One region of the Kocuria sp. HMSC066H03 genome, then DNA from elsewhere that is predicted to be linked to it. Evidence: riboswitches for the same ligand, from Rfam matches in the RefSeq annotation. Region 1 holds a riboswitch; each other region holds the start of a gene.
The links. A riboswitch is a leader RNA that binds a small molecule or an ion and turns the genes downstream of it on or off. The one in region 1 is predicted to bind S-adenosylmethionine.
Positions count from the first base shown of each region.

Region 1 (3,705 bases):
ATCACGTTCACCCAGGCCACCGGCTACATGCCTGTGCGCAAGGACGCCATGGACAAGCCCGAGGAGAAGAAGTTCCTCGACGAGAACCCCAACGCCATGACCGCGATCAAGCAGCTGAACGAGAACACCCAGCCGCAGGACGCGGCCCGCGTGTTCGTCTCCGGCGGCGGTCAGCGGATCGGCGGCGCGCTGGACCGCATCACGTTCGGCGGCGAGGACGTCAAGACGGTCTTCCAGCAGCTGCAGGACGAGACCCAGAAGATCATCGACTCGGACATCAAGCCCAAGCTGTGATCCTCCGCGGGTGGCGGCCCCTCTCGGGGCCGCCATCCGGGGCCCGCCCCGAACGGCCCCCGCACCACTGAGCGCCACGGCGTGCCCGCAGCCGCCGTCACGCCGGAGCGCCGATTCCGTCCCCACCGTCACCATCCGAGAGCCTGAGGAGCACCATGGCCACCGTCGAGTACAAGCACGCATCCCGCATCTTCGACCCGGGCAAGCCCCCGGCGGTGTCCCAGCTCGATCTCAGCATCCGTGACGGTGAGCTCCTGGTCCTGGTGGGCCCCTCCGGCAGCGGCAAGTCCACGGCCATGCGGATGCTCGCCGGTCTCGAGCCCGTGGACGAGGGGGCCGTGTTCATCGACGGCCGCGACGTCACGGGCACCCGGGCCCGCGACCGGGACGTGGCCATGGTGTTCCAGTCCTACGCCCTGTACCCCAACATGACCGCGCGGCAGAACATGTCCTTCGCGCTGGAGAACGAGAAGCTGGACCGCGCCGAGATCGAGCAGCGGGTGGAGCGCGCCGCCGCCATGCTGGAGCTCGGGCCCCTCATGGACAAGCGTCCCGCGGCCATGTCCGGGGGCCAGCGGCAGCGTGTGGCCATGGGCCGCTCGATCGTGCGCAACCCCAAGGTGTGGTGCATGGACGAGCCGCTGTCCAACCTGGATGCCACGCTGCGCGTGTCCACCCGCGCCCAGATCGCGGACCTCCAGCGGGAGCTGGGGGTCACCACCATCTACGTGACCCACGACCAGGTCGAGGCCATGACCATGGGCGACCGCGTGGCCGTGCTGCGCGACGGACAGCTGCAGCAGGTGGCCGATCCGATCCACCTCTACGAGCACCCCGCGAACGTGTTCGTGGCCCGTTTCATCGGGTCGCCGGCCATGACGATCGTGCACGACGTCCCCGTCCGGGACGGCCACGCGGTCCTCGACGCCGCGAGCGGGCTGCGGGTGCCCGTGCCGGCCGAGTTCTCGGCGCACGTGCGGGACACCGTGACCGTGGGTGTCCGTCCGGAGTCGTGGGAGATCACGGGCGAGGGTGACGCGCCGGGGACCCCCGCTCTGCCCCTGCGGGTCCACCTGGTGGAGAAGCTCGGCTCCGAGGCGTTCATCCACTGCGTGCTGCCGGGCACCTCGGACCCCGGGACCGAGGACGCCCGCGCCATGCGGCTGGAGAAGGGCCGCGCGACCGTCCGCGTGGACAAGTTCCTGCAGATGGAGGCTGGATCCACGATCCACGTGCGGCCGAACGCCCGGGAGACGTGCTTCTTCGACCCCGCCTCCGGCGAGAACCTGGAGGTCGTGGTCGGGCGCTGAACACGCGTGTGTCCCCGGGGTCCGGCCCCGGGGACACGCCGTTCCGGGCCGTGCGCCTTCCACGGCGCGGGGCCCTCGTGCTACCGTCTCACCCACCAAAGGATCATGAGACCCGGCGAAAAGCTCTGGCTGGCCGGGCGGCAACCCTCCTGCTGTAGTGGGGTGCCCCAGATGACGATCCGGCCGCCGCGCAACCGCGTGGCTGGCAAGTACGGCGCACGGGGTCCACCTCCGGCGTCCTACCGCCGGAGGTTTTCTCAGATGCCCGTCACACCGCCGACCGCCCGCGCCGAGGACAGGCCGAAGCTCGTGGCCGCGCCCCGCGCCGCGGACCAGTCCGCTCCCGCGCCAGGCGGCCACCCCGCCGCCGCAGCCACTCCCGTGGCCCCCGCCGCCGGGACGACCTCCTCCGAACCGCCCGCGGGCACGTCCTGGCTGGTGCGCCGCCCCCGGCGCTCCACGCTCGTCTCCTTCGAGGTGTTCCCGCCCCGCCCCACCGCGGACCCGGACACCGTGTGGCGCAGCATCGACGCCATGGCCCAGGCCGGGCCCGACTTCTTCTCCGTCACGCACGGCCACTCGGGTGGTCGTGGTGTGTCCCGCGAGGCGCTGCGCCATCTGCGCCGCACCACCAGGACCCCCGTGATGGCCCACTTCACGTGCGGGGGCACCGACCGCGCGGGGCTGGAGCGTTCGGTGGAGCAGCTGCTGGACGACGGCGTCCGGGACCTCCTCGCGCTGCGCGGGGACCCGCCCCTGGGCGCCGGGCAGTGGCGGACCCCGCCCGGTGGGATCGGCCGGGCCTCGGAGCTGGTGCGGCTCATCCGGGACGTCGAGCGGCGTCGTTTCGGGGACGGGTTCCGCCCCGGGACTCGGCCGCTGTCCGTGTCGGTGGCGTGCTACCCGTCCCCCGCCCGGGGGCGTGACCCCGAGGCGGATCTCGCGTCCCTGTGGGAGAAGCAGGAGGCAGGGGCGGACTACGCGATCACGCAGGTGCTCTACGAGCCCGAGGACTACGCGTCGTTCCTGGAGCGGGCGCGCTCCGAGGGGATCCACATCCCGGTGGTCGCGGGTCTCATGCCCCTGACCAACCCGAAACGGTTGCAGCGGATGACGGAGATCACCGGAGTGCCCGTTCCCGAGCGGCTCACCCGGTTCCTCACCGCGGACTCCCCCGAGGAGCTGCGGCACCGGGGCACCGCGGCCACGCTGTCGCTGATCGACGACCTCCTGGACCTGGGCTGCGCCGGCTTCCACCTCTACACGTTCAACCGCCCGGACGCGGCGCTCACCATCCTGGAGCACCTGCGCGTGCGGGACGCGGCCCGCGAGTACCGGGGCCGCAGCCCCGCGGCCTGACCGTGCGGCGTCGTGCGCCCCGCCCACCGCGGAGCCGCACGCACGGCTCTGCCCACGCGCGCTGGAGCACGTGCCCCGGTACGCCCGCCGCACCAGTCACGCCCAGTGACCCCGTACAGCACCGTCGCCGGCCCACCCGCGACGCGGCTGCCTCACACCCTGTTCACGCCACCACACCAACCCTCGCGAGGAGAGATCATGACCGTCACGAATTCCACCCCCCTGCCCAGCGCCACGATCCTGGGCTACCCGCGCATCGGCCCGGACCGGGAACTCAAGCGGGCACTCGAGGCCCACTGGGCGGATCCCGCACGGCACCCGGCCCAGACCGTCCTGGACACCCTCGGCGACCTCCGGGAGCGCACGACCCTCAGGCTGCGCGAGCTGGGGCTCACGCAGGACTGCGCGGTGCCGTCCGAGGGCTTCGCCGTGGACCACGTCCTGGACACCGCACTCGCCCTGGGTGCCGTGCCGGCCCGGTTCCGGGCGGAGGGCCTCCTCCCCGCCGCGCCGGACACCGAGCGAGGGATCGAGCTGATCACGGCCCTGTCCCGGGGGACGGACGATCGGGAGCCGCTGGAGCTGACCAAGTGGTTCGACACCAACTACCACTACTACGTCCCCGAGCTCGATCCGGGCACCGCCCTGCGGGCGCACCCGGAGAGCCTGGTCTCCCGGTACAGGGACACCCAGCGGCGCACCGGCGTGCGGACCCGCCCCGTGCTGGTGGGCCCCGTGACCT
Region 1 covers NZ_KV807505.1:2,469-6,173, reverse strand. Annotated here, with positions in the region: gene HMPREF2833_RS02260 (ABC transporter substrate-binding protein) at 1-294, shown strand, start outside; gene HMPREF2833_RS02255 (ABC transporter ATP-binding protein) at 450-1,604, shown strand; SAM riboswitch class IV at 1,706-1,822, shown strand; gene HMPREF2833_RS02250 (methylenetetrahydrofolate reductase) at 1,866-2,963, shown strand; gene metE (5-methyltetrahydropteroyltriglutamate--homocysteine S-methyltransferase) at 3,162-3,705, shown strand, end outside.

Region 2 (3,705 bases), on a different contig from region 1:
GCCTCCCGGCCGAAGCGCGCGGCGAGCTCGTGCGCGCTGCGGTAGGTGATGTGCGCGATCCGCCGCGCGAGGCCGAGTCCTTCGGCGGGGTGCGGGCCTCCGTAGTAGTCCCCGCCGCGGAAGTGCGGGTCCTGCCGGATCGCGAGCGCCTGGGTGCGGCCCCACGCGAGCTGCTCAGCACTGACCCGGGCGTTCGCGGCGATCACCGCGCACGCCGCCACCCGCTCCGGGTGGCACACCGCCCACTCCAGCGCGCGGGCACCGCCCATCGAACCGCCCACCACGAGCCGCCACCGCCGGATCCCGAGCCGGTCCGCGAGCCGCGCCTCCGCGGCCACGGTGTCCCGCACGGTGACGCGTGGGAAGCGCGAGCCCCACGGTGCGGCGTCCGGCGCGAGGCTCGCCGGGCCGGTGCTGCCGTGGCAGCCGCCCAGGATGTTCGCGCACACCACGAACCAGCGGGTGGTGTCGATGGCCGCTCCCGGTCCGATGAGCCCGTCCCACCAGCCGCCGGTGTCCGCCGCGACACGGTGCCCGGCCATGTCGAAGGGCGCTGTGTCCCCGTACCCCACGGCCGTGCCGCGCGCCGCGTGCGAGTCGCCCGTGAGCGCGTGCTCGACCAGCACCGCGTTGGAGCCGTCCGGGGCCAGCTCACCCCACGTCTCGTAGGCCAGGCGCACGTCCGGCAGCCGGAACCCGGACTCCGGGGTGAGCTCCCCGATCTCTGCGGCCCGCACCACACCGTCCCGGCGCACCGCCGGGGCTGTCTGCACCACGGTCATGCCGCGGGCTCGGCGGCCACGTCCGCACGCGCCGTCGACGACGCCGCAGGGCCGCCTTCCGCGCCGGTCCCGGCAGCCGCGGCGGGCTCCGCACCGGCGTCCGCGATCGGCTCCATGCTTCCCAGGGGCCGGTCCGCCGGTGAGGTCGCCGGGTCCCGATCGCCCCGCTCGTGGGTCGACTCCTGGGTGCCCGGTGCCGCGGCCACCGCTGCGAACCCCGCTTCCAGGTCCGCCAGGATGTCCTCGATCCCCTCGGTGCCCACCGAGAGCCGCACGAAGCCCGGCTCCACGCCCGCCGCGAGCTGCTCGTCCTCGGAGAGCTGCGCGTGCGTCGTCGACGCCGGGTGGATCACCAGGGACCGCACGTCCCCGATGTTCGCCACGTGGGAGTGCAGGCTCAGCGCGTCCACGAACGCGATCCCCGCCTCCTTGCCGCCCTCCAGCACGAAGCCGAGCACGGAACCCGCCCCGCGCGGTGCGTACTTCCGCGCGCGCTCGTGCCACGGCGAGGACGGCAGCCCCGCGTAGGACACCGAGCGCACCTCGGGGCGGGACTCGAGCCACTCGGACACCCGCTGGGCGTTGGCCACGTGGCGCTCCACGCGCAGGGACAGGGTCTCGATCCCCTGCTCGATGAGGAACGCGTTGAACGGGGAGATGGACGTGCCCAAGTCCCGCAGCAGCTGCACCCGGGCCTTCAGGACGTAGGAGAGGTTCACGCCGAAGGCGCCGTCCGCGCCCAGGTCACGGGCGTACACCAGACCGTTGTAGGTGGGGTCCGGCTGGTTGAAGCCCGGGAACCGCTCCGGGTCCGCGCCGTAGTCGAAGCGCCCGGCGTCCACGATGAACCCACCGATCGCGGTGCCGTGCCCGCCCAGGAACTTGGTGCCCGAGTGCAGCACGATGTCCGCGCCCCACTCGATGGGCCGCACCAGGTACGGGGTGGCCACTGTGTTGTCCACGATCAGCGGCACCCCGGCCTCGTGGGCGATCCCGGCAACGGTCTCCACGTCCAGGACGTCGTTGCGGGGGTTGGGGATCATCTCCCCGAAGAACGCCACGGTGGTGGGGCGCACGGCGTCCCGCCACTGCTGGGGGTCGTCCGGGTCCGCCACGAAGGTGGTCTCCACGCCCAGGCGCGGCAGCGTGTGCTTGAGCAGGTTGTAGGAGCCGCCGTAGAGGGACGGGCTGGCCACCACGTGCGTTCCCGCTCCGCCCAGGTTGAGCACCGCGAGCGTGGCCGCGGCCTGCCCGGAGGAGACCATCAGGGCTCCCACCCCGCCCTCCAGCGAGGCGAGGCGCTTCTCCACCACCTCGGTGGTGGGGTTGGTCAGGCGGGAGTAGATGGGGCCCATGTCCTGCAGCGCGAAGCGCGCGGCGGCCGTGTCCGCATCCGGGAACACGAAGGACGAGGTCTGGTGGATGGGCAACGCCCGCGAACCCGTCACGGGGTCGGGGTTCTGGCCCGCGTGGATCTGGCGGGTCTCGAACGCCCAGTCCTGGGAGTTGTCGGGGGTGGGTGCAGTGCTCATGGCCGTGCTCCTTCTCGGAAGGATCAGGGGCCAGGCGACCGTCCGCACGGTGCCCGTACGAACGGGCGACCGGTGGCCCGCGCTTGCCGTGGACGTCGGACGACGTCACGGCCAGGTCTTCACCCAGGGCACCCCGCCGCGGTAGGGAGGGTTGCCGGTCAGCAAGCTGGGGCTTGGCGCTGACTCTCGTGACCTAGACCTCAAGTGTGGGAACCGGGGGGCCGCCGCGTCAAGTTCGGTGTCCGCAGTGTTGCACCCGCCGATTTGGACCCCCGTGTGACGGGTGCCACCATGACTGCATGAAGCTGGACCACGTTTCCTTCGCAGCGCAGCCGGACGGGCTGGAGGCCACCACCGAGCGGATAGCGGACCGCCTGGGGATCGAGCCCGTGAAGGGCGGCGTGCACCCCCGGTTCGGCACGCAGAACATGATCCTGCCGCTCACGGACCACCAGTACGTGGAGGTCGTGACCGTCCTGGAGCACCCCGCCGCGGACAAGGCGCCGTTCGGTCAGGCCGTCCGCGCGCGTTCGGAGGCTGGCGGCGGCTGGCTCGGGTGGGTCGTGGAGGTCCCGGACCTCGCCCCGTTCGAGCAGAAACTGGGCCGCCCCTCCGTGCCGGGCGGCCGGATCTTCCCGGACGGCCGCCGCCTGGACTGGCACCAGATCGGCGTCAAGGGCCTGATCGCGGATCCGCAGCTGCCGTTCATGATCCACTTCGACTCCGCGGACGAGATGCACCCCTCCCAGGCGCGGCTCACGGACGTCCGGCTGACCGGCATGGACATCGCCGGCTCCCCCGAGCGCGTCACGGACTGGCTCGGTGGCCCTGTGGAGGACGTCCTGCGCTCGGTGGACGTCACGTGGTCCGCTCCCCACGGCACGCCCGGTCTCATGGCGGTCACCTTCGGCACGCCGGACGGGCCCGTCACCATCTGATCCGGCGGGGCACGACGCCGCCACCCACCCAGGCGGTCAGCCCGCCAGGAGCTGCGGTGCGAGGAAGCCGACTGCGTCCAGCAGGAAGTGCGCGACCAGAAGCGGCATCACACGCCCGTACCGGCGGTAGCACCACACGAACACGAGCCCCATGACCAGGTTGCCCAGCGCCGGTCCCACCCCCTGGTACAGGTGGTAGCTCGCCCGGAGCACCGAGGACACGATCGCCACCGTCCACCACGAGCGGCCCAGCCGCCGCATCCGTTCCGCGAGGAACGCCACCACGATGATCTCCTCCACGAGCGCGTGCCGCAGGGCGGTGAGCAGCAGCAGCGGAACCGTCCACCACGTGTTCTCCAGGGTGGACGTGGTGATCTCCGCCGTGATCCCGAGCGCCCGCCCGGCCTGGTAGAGCACGAGGGTCCCACCGCCCATCACGGCGAACAGCGCGAG
Region 2 covers NZ_KV807503.1:240,098-243,802, reverse strand. Annotated here, with positions in the region: gene HMPREF2833_RS01020 (homoserine O-acetyltransferase MetX) at 1-782, opposite strand, end outside; gene HMPREF2833_RS01015 (bifunctional o-acetylhomoserine/o-acetylserine sulfhydrylase) at 779-2,314, opposite strand; SAM riboswitch class IV at 2,389-2,508, opposite strand; gene HMPREF2833_RS01010 (VOC family protein) at 2,614-3,252, shown strand; gene HMPREF2833_RS01005 (CPBP family intramembrane glutamic endopeptidase) at 3,289-3,705, opposite strand, start outside.
Region 2: it holds a riboswitch for S-adenosylmethionine, as region 1 does, so the genes downstream of both, HMPREF2833_RS01015 (bifunctional o-acetylhomoserine/o-acetylserine sulfhydrylase) here and HMPREF2833_RS02250 (methylenetetrahydrofolate reductase) in region 1, are expected to answer to the same signal.

Region 3 (3,705 bases), on a different contig from region 1:
GCCGTGACGACAACCCCCGGTGGCTAGGGCGGATCTCGGGCGTGCCAGAACCCTGGGCGGGGAAGGCCTGGTCGGACGGGCGCGTCATACTGGTGCCATGACCTCCGCAGCCATGACTCCCGACCTCGACCGCGCCACCCGTGAGGCTCCCCGCCGTCTGGTGGTTCTCGGCTCCACGGGGTCCATCGGCACGCAGGCGCTCGAGGTGGTCGGAGCCGCCGCCCGCCTGGCCCGTCCGGAGAGCGGAGCCACCCACCCGCCCTTCGAGGTCCTCGCCCTCGCCGCGGGTGCGGGCCACCTCGAGCTCCTCGCGCAGCAGGCGGTGGACTTCAGCGTGGCGGCCGTCGCCACCAGCGGGTCCGCGCAGGACGCCGCCCGGCTGGGTGAGCTGATCGACGACGCCGCCCGGGCGGCACGCTCCCCGGCGCCGCGGCCCGAGATCCTCCACGGCCCCCGAGCCGCCGCACAGGTGGCCGCGTGGGAGGGCGCGGACGTGGTCCTCAACGGCATCACCGGAAGCATCGGTCTGGAGCCCACGCTGGCGGCCCTGGAGGTCGGGCGCCGGGTGGCGCTCGCCAACAAGGAGTCGTTGATCGCGGGCGGTCCGCTGGTCACGGCGGCCGCCGCGGCCACGGGTCTCACGGATGCGCTGATCCCCGTGGACTCCGAGCACTCCGCGATCGCCCAGGCGCTGCGCTCCGGGACGGCCGGGGAGGTGGACCGTCTGGTGCTCACGGCGTCCGGGGGACCGTTTCGCGGCATGACCCGGGAGCAGCTGGCCCACGTGAGCCCCGAGCAGGCCCTGCGGCACCCCACCTGGGACATGGGCCCCATGGTCACCACGAATTCCGCGACCCTGGTCAACAAGGCCCTCGAGGTGCTCGAGGCCAGCCTGCTCTTCGACGTCCCGCTCGAGCGGATCGACGTGACGGTCCACCCCCAGTCCGTGGTGCACTCCATGGTCCAGTTCACGGACGGCTCCACTCTCGCGCAGGCCTCGCCGCCGGACATGCGGCTGCCGATCGCGCTGGGCATCGCGTGGCCCCACCGGGTCACGGGTGCGGCCGCCGCGTGCGACTGGACGCGCGCCGCCGAGTGGACCTTCGAGCCGCTGGACGCCGAGGCCTTCCCCGCCGTGGAGCTGATCAAGCACGCCGGGGGGCTCGGCGGCACGTGGCCCGCGGTGTTCAACGCCGCGAACGAGCAGGCGGTGCACGCGTTCCACCGCGGGGAGCTCGGATTCCTGCAGATCGTCGAGCTGGTCTCGCGCGTGGTCGACGAGCACGACGGCGTGCGCGAACCCCGCCTGGAGGACGTGCTCGAGGCGGAGACGTGGGCCAGGGCGCGCGCGGACGAACGGATCGCGGGAGGTCGCTGAACCGGTCTGCCAGTCCGAACTCCCACTGCGGGCGTCGCCATGCCCGGGGGGGCGCTCGAGGGGGGGGAGGGAGCCAGGCGCGGCCCCGGGGTGCGCCGTGGCACGCGATGACGCCGTGCGGACGGGGGCGGACCGGGCGGCGTCGTCCGGCGGTACGGGAACCTGCGAGCACCGTGCTACAGTTCTGGGCGGATGACGAGATCCGGCGCGAAGCTCTGGCTGGCCGGACGGCAACCCTCTCCCGTAGCGGGGTGCCCCAGATGACCATCCGGCCGCGGTTCGAACAGATCACGGCAAGTGCGGTTTTCCTCGAATGGCACGTGTCTGATCATTGCCCTCATCCAGGTGGGACTGTTTGCTCCGCGCATCCGTATCCCGACCCTGGAAAGGCATCACCGTGCGAAGCAAGCGCCTGATCCCCGTTGTACTGGCCACCACCCTGGGCCTGACCCTCACCGCGTGCGGCGGCCCCGAGAACACCGATCCCATGGCCGACGGCAAGATCACCATCGGCATCGTGGGCGCCACCCCCGTCCAGGATGCGTTCAAGGAGGTGGCGGCGCAGAACGACGTCACCGTGGAGTTCGTGGACTTCAGCGACTACAGCCAGCCGAATCCCGCCCTGAAGAGCGGGGACATCGACATGAACTGGTTCCAGCACATCGCCTACCTGGCGGACTACAACAACAACTCGGGTGACACGATCACCCCCGTGGGCTCCACGTCCATCTTCCCGCTGGGGCTGTACTCCAAGTCCGTGAAGTCCGTGGCCGACTTCAAGGACGGGGACGAGATCGCCGTTCCCAACGACTCCATCAACCTCTCCCGGGCGCTGAGCCTGCTGGAGCAGCAGGGCCTGGTGACCTTCACCAAGGACACGATCGCCCCCACCGAGCAGGACGTGGACACCGAGAAGTCCAAGGTGAAGGTCCGCCCCGTCTCCGCGGAGCAGACCGTGCTGTCCATGGATTCCGTGGCCGCCTCCGTGGTGAACAACGACTTCCTGGACCGCGCCGGGCTGGACCCGAACAAGGCACTGGCCCAGGACGACCCCACCGCGGACAGCGCCAAGGTGTACGACAACATCTTCGCCGCCACGCAGGCCAATGCGGAGAACGAGACCCTCAAGAAGGTTGCGGGTTTCTACTACGACGACAAGGTGCTGGAGGCCGAGAAGCAGGAGACCAAGGGCACCGCGGTGCCCACCGAGGTGGACCAGCAGGAGCTCAAGGACCTGCTGTCCCGCTACTCCGAGGACCTCAAGGGGCAGAGCAAGTGAGCCCGGCGCCCGAGGCGCAGACACTGGTCAGCTTCCGGGACGTCAGCAAGGTCTTCGTGACCGGCTCCAAGCGCCGCACGCGCACGGTCACCGCCGTGGACTCCGTGGACCTGGACATCCGGCGCGGGGAGATCTTCGCCGTCATCGGCTACTCGGGTGCCGGCAAGTCCACGCTGGTGCGCCTCATCAACGGCCTGGAACCCATCACGTCCGGCAGCCTGCAGGTGGCCGGCCGCCAGGTGGACGGCCGCAGCGAGACCCAGCTGGCCCCGATCCGCCGGGACATCGGGATGATCTTCCAGCAGTTCAACCTGTTCACGTCCCGCACCGTGGCCGGCAACATCGAGTTCCCGCTCAAACGGGCCGGGTGGAAGCCGGAGGACCGCAGGGCGCGGGTGGCAGAGCTGCTCGAGTTCGTGGGGCTCACCGAGCGCGCTGGCAACTACCCCGAGCAGCTCTCGGGCGGCCAGAAGCAGCGGGTGGGCATCGCGCGAGCGCTCGCCACCAACCCCGAGCTGCTGCTCGCGGACGAGTCCACGTCCGCACTGGACCCGGAGACCACGCAGGAGGTCCTGAGCCTGCTGCGACGCGTCAACCGTGAGCTGGGGATCACGATCGTGCTGATCACCCACGAGATGGACGTGGTGCGCGCCGTCGCCGACCGTGTGGCGGTCATGGACTCCGGGCGGGTCGTGGAGACCGGGACCACCGCGGAGCTCTTCGCGCACCCGAGGGCGGAGACCACCCGCAAGTTCGTGTCCTCCGTGATGCGCACCGTGCCGCAGGAGGACGAGCTCGCCAAGCTCCGGGCGGAGCACCCGGGCCGGCTCGTGCTCGTGGACGTCACCGACCGCAACAGGATCGGCTCGGTGCTCTCCGACGCCGCGCGGGACGGCGTGGCCTTCGAGATCGCGTTCGGCGGGATCTCCATCCTGCAGTCACACACGTTCGGGACGCTCACGCTGTCCCTCGACGGGCCCGACGACGCCGTGTCACGGGCCATCGAGGCCCTGCGCGCGGTCACCACGGTCCAGGAGGTGTCCGAGTA
Region 3 covers NZ_KV807503.1:296,072-299,776, forward strand. Annotated here, with positions in the region: gene dxr (1-deoxy-D-xylulose-5-phosphate reductoisomerase) at 98-1,378, shown strand; SAM riboswitch class IV at 1,570-1,684, shown strand; gene HMPREF2833_RS01255 (MetQ/NlpA family ABC transporter substrate-binding protein) at 1,776-2,657, shown strand; gene HMPREF2833_RS01260 (methionine ABC transporter ATP-binding protein) at 2,654-3,705, shown strand, end outside.
Region 3: it holds a riboswitch for S-adenosylmethionine, as region 1 does, so the genes downstream of both, HMPREF2833_RS01255 (MetQ/NlpA family ABC transporter substrate-binding protein) here and HMPREF2833_RS02250 (methylenetetrahydrofolate reductase) in region 1, are expected to answer to the same signal.

Region 4 (3,705 bases), 160 kb from region 1:
CCAGGACTACAGGCGCCAGTGCCAGTACACGCCGTGGACATCGGTGGTGAACGTGATCGGGCTGCCCGCGATCACGGTGCCCACCACGTGGCGCATCCCCGAGACCGGCGGATACCCGGGCCCGGTGCCCATGGGCGTCCAGCTCGTGGGGCGCGCGTCCGGTGAGGCGCAGCTGCTCGCGCTGGCCGCCCAGCTGGACCCGCCCACGACGCCGCACGCGCACCTCGTCGCCTGAGCGCACCCGCCCACGGAGGGCCGCAGCCCGGTCCGGCGCCCGCCCACCGGTCTGCTGACGGCCCACCGGTCCTGGGCTCCGCGGTCACACCGACGGCGCGGCCCGGTCTGCGCAAGGGCTCGTGGCGTCCACGCCGCGCCGTCTCCCCGCGGGCAACGGCGGTTCGGCGCGGGAGGTGGCCGCGCGGCGTCGTCGTCCGCCGGGGCGGGGGCGGGGCCCGAAACCGAGCGGCGCACGGCCTGACGGGGCGCGCTTTCGGGACTAGGTTGGTGGCATGACCAACCGTGCGGGCACCGTTGCCCAACCCAGTGACCTCGTGGACATCGACGACCTCGTGGCGGCGTACTTCGACCGCACGCCGGATGCCGGGAACCCGGACCAGCGGGTGGTGTTCGGAACCTCCGGGCACCGCGGTTCCTCGCTGAAGACCTCGTTCAACGAGGACCACATCGCTGCGATCACGCAGGCGATCGTGGAGTACCGCGCCGGGCAGGGCATCACCGGCCCGCTGTTCATGGGCAAGGACACCCACGCGTTGTCCGGGCCCGCGCAGGACACCGCGCTGCAGGTGCTCGCCGCCAACGGTGTGCGCACCCTGCTGGACTCCCGGGACGGTTTCACGCCCACCCCGGCGCTGTCCCACGCGATCCTCACGTACAACGCGTCCGGGCCCGAGGACCGCGCGGACGGGATCGTGATCACCCCGTCCCACAACCCGCCCACGGACGGCGGTTTCAAGTACAACCCCCCGCACGGCGGCCCCGCGGACACGGACGCCACCGGGTGGATCGCGGACCGCGCCAACGAGCTGATCGAGGCGGGCCTGGAGGGCGTGCGGCGCGTGCCCCTGGAGGAGGCGAAGGCCGCGGAGACCACCGGCACGTTCGACTTCCTGGACAGCTACGTCTCCACGTTGCCGGAGATCATCGACCTGGACGCCATCAAGGCCGCGGGGGTGCGCATCGGCGCGGACCCCATGGGCTCGGCCTCGGTGGCGTACTGGCAGGAGATCGGCGAGCGCTTCGGGCTGAACCTGGAGGTCGTGAACCCCACCGTGGACCCGCAGTGGGCGTTCATGACCCTGGACTGGGACGAGAAGATCCGCATGGACTGCTCCTCCCCCTCGGCCATGGCCTCTCTGATCGGGGCCCGGGACAAGTACGACATCGCCACGGGCAACGACGCGGACAGCGACCGCCACGGCATCGTGACCCCGGATGCCGGGCTCATGAACCCCAACCACTACCTCGCGGTGGCCATCGACTACCTCTACCGCACGCGCGACGGCTGGCGCGGTGACGCCGGGGTGGGCAAGACCCTGGTGTCCTCCTCGATCATCGACCGCGTGGCGCAGTCCCTGGGTCGCCGCCTAGACGAGGTGCCCGTGGGCTTCAAGTGGTTCGTGCCGGGTCTGCTGGACGGCTCCATCGGCTTCGGCGGGGAGGAGTCCGCCGGTGCCTCGTTCCTGCGCAGGGACGGCTCCGTGTGGACCACGGACAAGGACGGCATCATCCTGGCGCTGCTGGCCGCGGAGATGACCGCCACCACCGGCACAACCCCCTCCCAGCGCTACCGGGAGCTCACGGAGCAGTTCGGGGACCCCGTGTACCAGCGCATCGACGCCCCGGCGAACCGCGAGCAGAAGGCGGCGCTGAAGAAGCTCTCCGCGGAGCAGGTCACCGCGGACACCCTGGCCGGTGAGCCCATCACCGCCAAGCTCACGGAGGCCCCCGGCAACGGTGCGGCGATCGGCGGGCTCAAGGTCACCACGGAGAACGCGTGGTTCGCGGCCCGCCCCTCCGGCACGGAGGACGTCTACAAGATCTACGCGGAGTCCTTCAAGGGCGAGGAGCACCTGAAGCAGGTGCAGCAGGAGGCCAAGGCTCTGGTGGACTCGGTCATCGGCTGAGGGCCGTGGTGCGGGCCTCCCGCACCCGGCCTGCTGCGCAGGGGCCGCCGAGCGGTACGGGGTTCTCCCGTGCCGCTCGGCGGCCCCTCGTCGTGACCGAACGGCGCAGACGCTTGTGCGTGTCGGAGCGCTGTGCTGTGATGTTCCCGGATCAAGAAGCCCGACCATCAGCCCTCCGGCTGGTCGGCTGGCAACCGGTTGTTCGCACCCGGTGCCCCCGGAGGAAGATCCGCCGCCCGGCACCCGCCGCGCGGAAGTCTGCGAAAGGTCACCATTATGAGCAACTCTGCTCCCACTCCCGAACACCCGTGCGTCCACGCGGAGGGACACCCCGTCTGCCGGAGCTACCACCCGGGGCACAACGCTCACTACATCCAGGCCCGCCTGGCTTCCGGGAACCAGGACCGGTGGGTCCGGGTGGACCTGGGCGCCCCGCACGGGAACACGGTGCAGGCCACGTTCCCGGACGGCAGCACCCGGACCTGGTGGTGCCACGACCCCGCGCTGCTGGAGCGGTTCCACACGCTGCAGCACAGCGGGGCCGCGGCGTCGTTCGATCCTGGGACGTCACTCGCCACCGTGCCGACTTCACAGGGCAGGCTCGCCCTGCTGCACCCGGCAGTGGTCGAGGGGCAGTGACGCCCTGGGCATGGGAAGGGGAGGACACCGGCGGCGAGCACGCCGCGTGCTGAGCCGCCGGCTCCTCCCGTAGGCTGGTCGGCCGGTGGTGCGCGCCGCAGGCGTGACCCACCGGCCGTTCCCGCCGGCCCGCCCGGTCTGCGCCTTCGTGAAAGGAACCGAGCAGTGACTCCCTCCGCCAGCGCCACCTCCGACTCCCTGTCCAGGGCCGCCAAGCCGATCGAGGTCCGTGTGGGGCACCGCGAGCTGGTCATCCGTGGCCGGTACGAGACCCTGTCGATCGTCAACGACATCCTGATCGGCCTGATCTTCCTGGTGGGTTCGATCCTCTTCTTCCAGGACGCCACCGTCTACGCCGGGACGTGGCTGTTCGTGCTGGGCAGCGCACTCATGCTGGTCCGACCCAGCATCCGGATCACCCGGCGGGTGCACCTGCAGCGCATCGCCCCGGAATCAGCACCGGAGGACTCGCGCGACTTCTGACCCGCCGCGCGGACCGTCCCGTGACCCGAACGTCCTGCGGGGCGCAGGCGTAGGCACGTTCCACCGGCTGCTGCCACTGGACACGCCGTCGTCACATGGGAACACGCCGCACGGGTGATGTTGCGGGTCGGTCAGGTTGGCTATCTAATGAGGATCGACCCCCGCGACCCCAGGACGATCCCTCGCAGCGGGGGCAGACACTCAAGGATGAGCAACCCGCATGAGGCACACCCACGCCCAACCGGACCCCCGCACACTTCTCGGCCCGTCCAGCGTGCTGCAGGCCGAGCCCTGGCAGCACTTCCAGGCTGGTCTCTCGCGACGCACTCACACTCTTGACGGGGCCGGGTGGCACGCCCTCGTCGTCGAGGAGCGCTCCCGGGCCGGGGTGGTCTGGTACACCCCGTACGGCCCGGTCCTGGCGCACCCCGAGCTTCTG
Region 4 covers NZ_KV807505.1:167,419-171,123, reverse strand. Annotated here, with positions in the region: gene HMPREF2833_RS02980 (amidase) at 1-235, shown strand, start outside; gene pgm (phosphoglucomutase (alpha-D-glucose-1,6-bisphosphate-dependent)) at 510-2,144, shown strand; SAM riboswitch class IV at 2,294-2,409, shown strand; gene HMPREF2833_RS02970 (hypothetical protein) at 2,421-2,783, shown strand; gene HMPREF2833_RS02965 (YrhK family protein) at 2,949-3,266, shown strand; gene HMPREF2833_RS02960 (lipid II:glycine glycyltransferase FemX) at 3,487-3,705, shown strand, end outside.
Region 4: it holds a riboswitch for S-adenosylmethionine, as region 1 does, so the genes downstream of both, HMPREF2833_RS02970 (hypothetical protein) here and HMPREF2833_RS02250 (methylenetetrahydrofolate reductase) in region 1, are expected to answer to the same signal.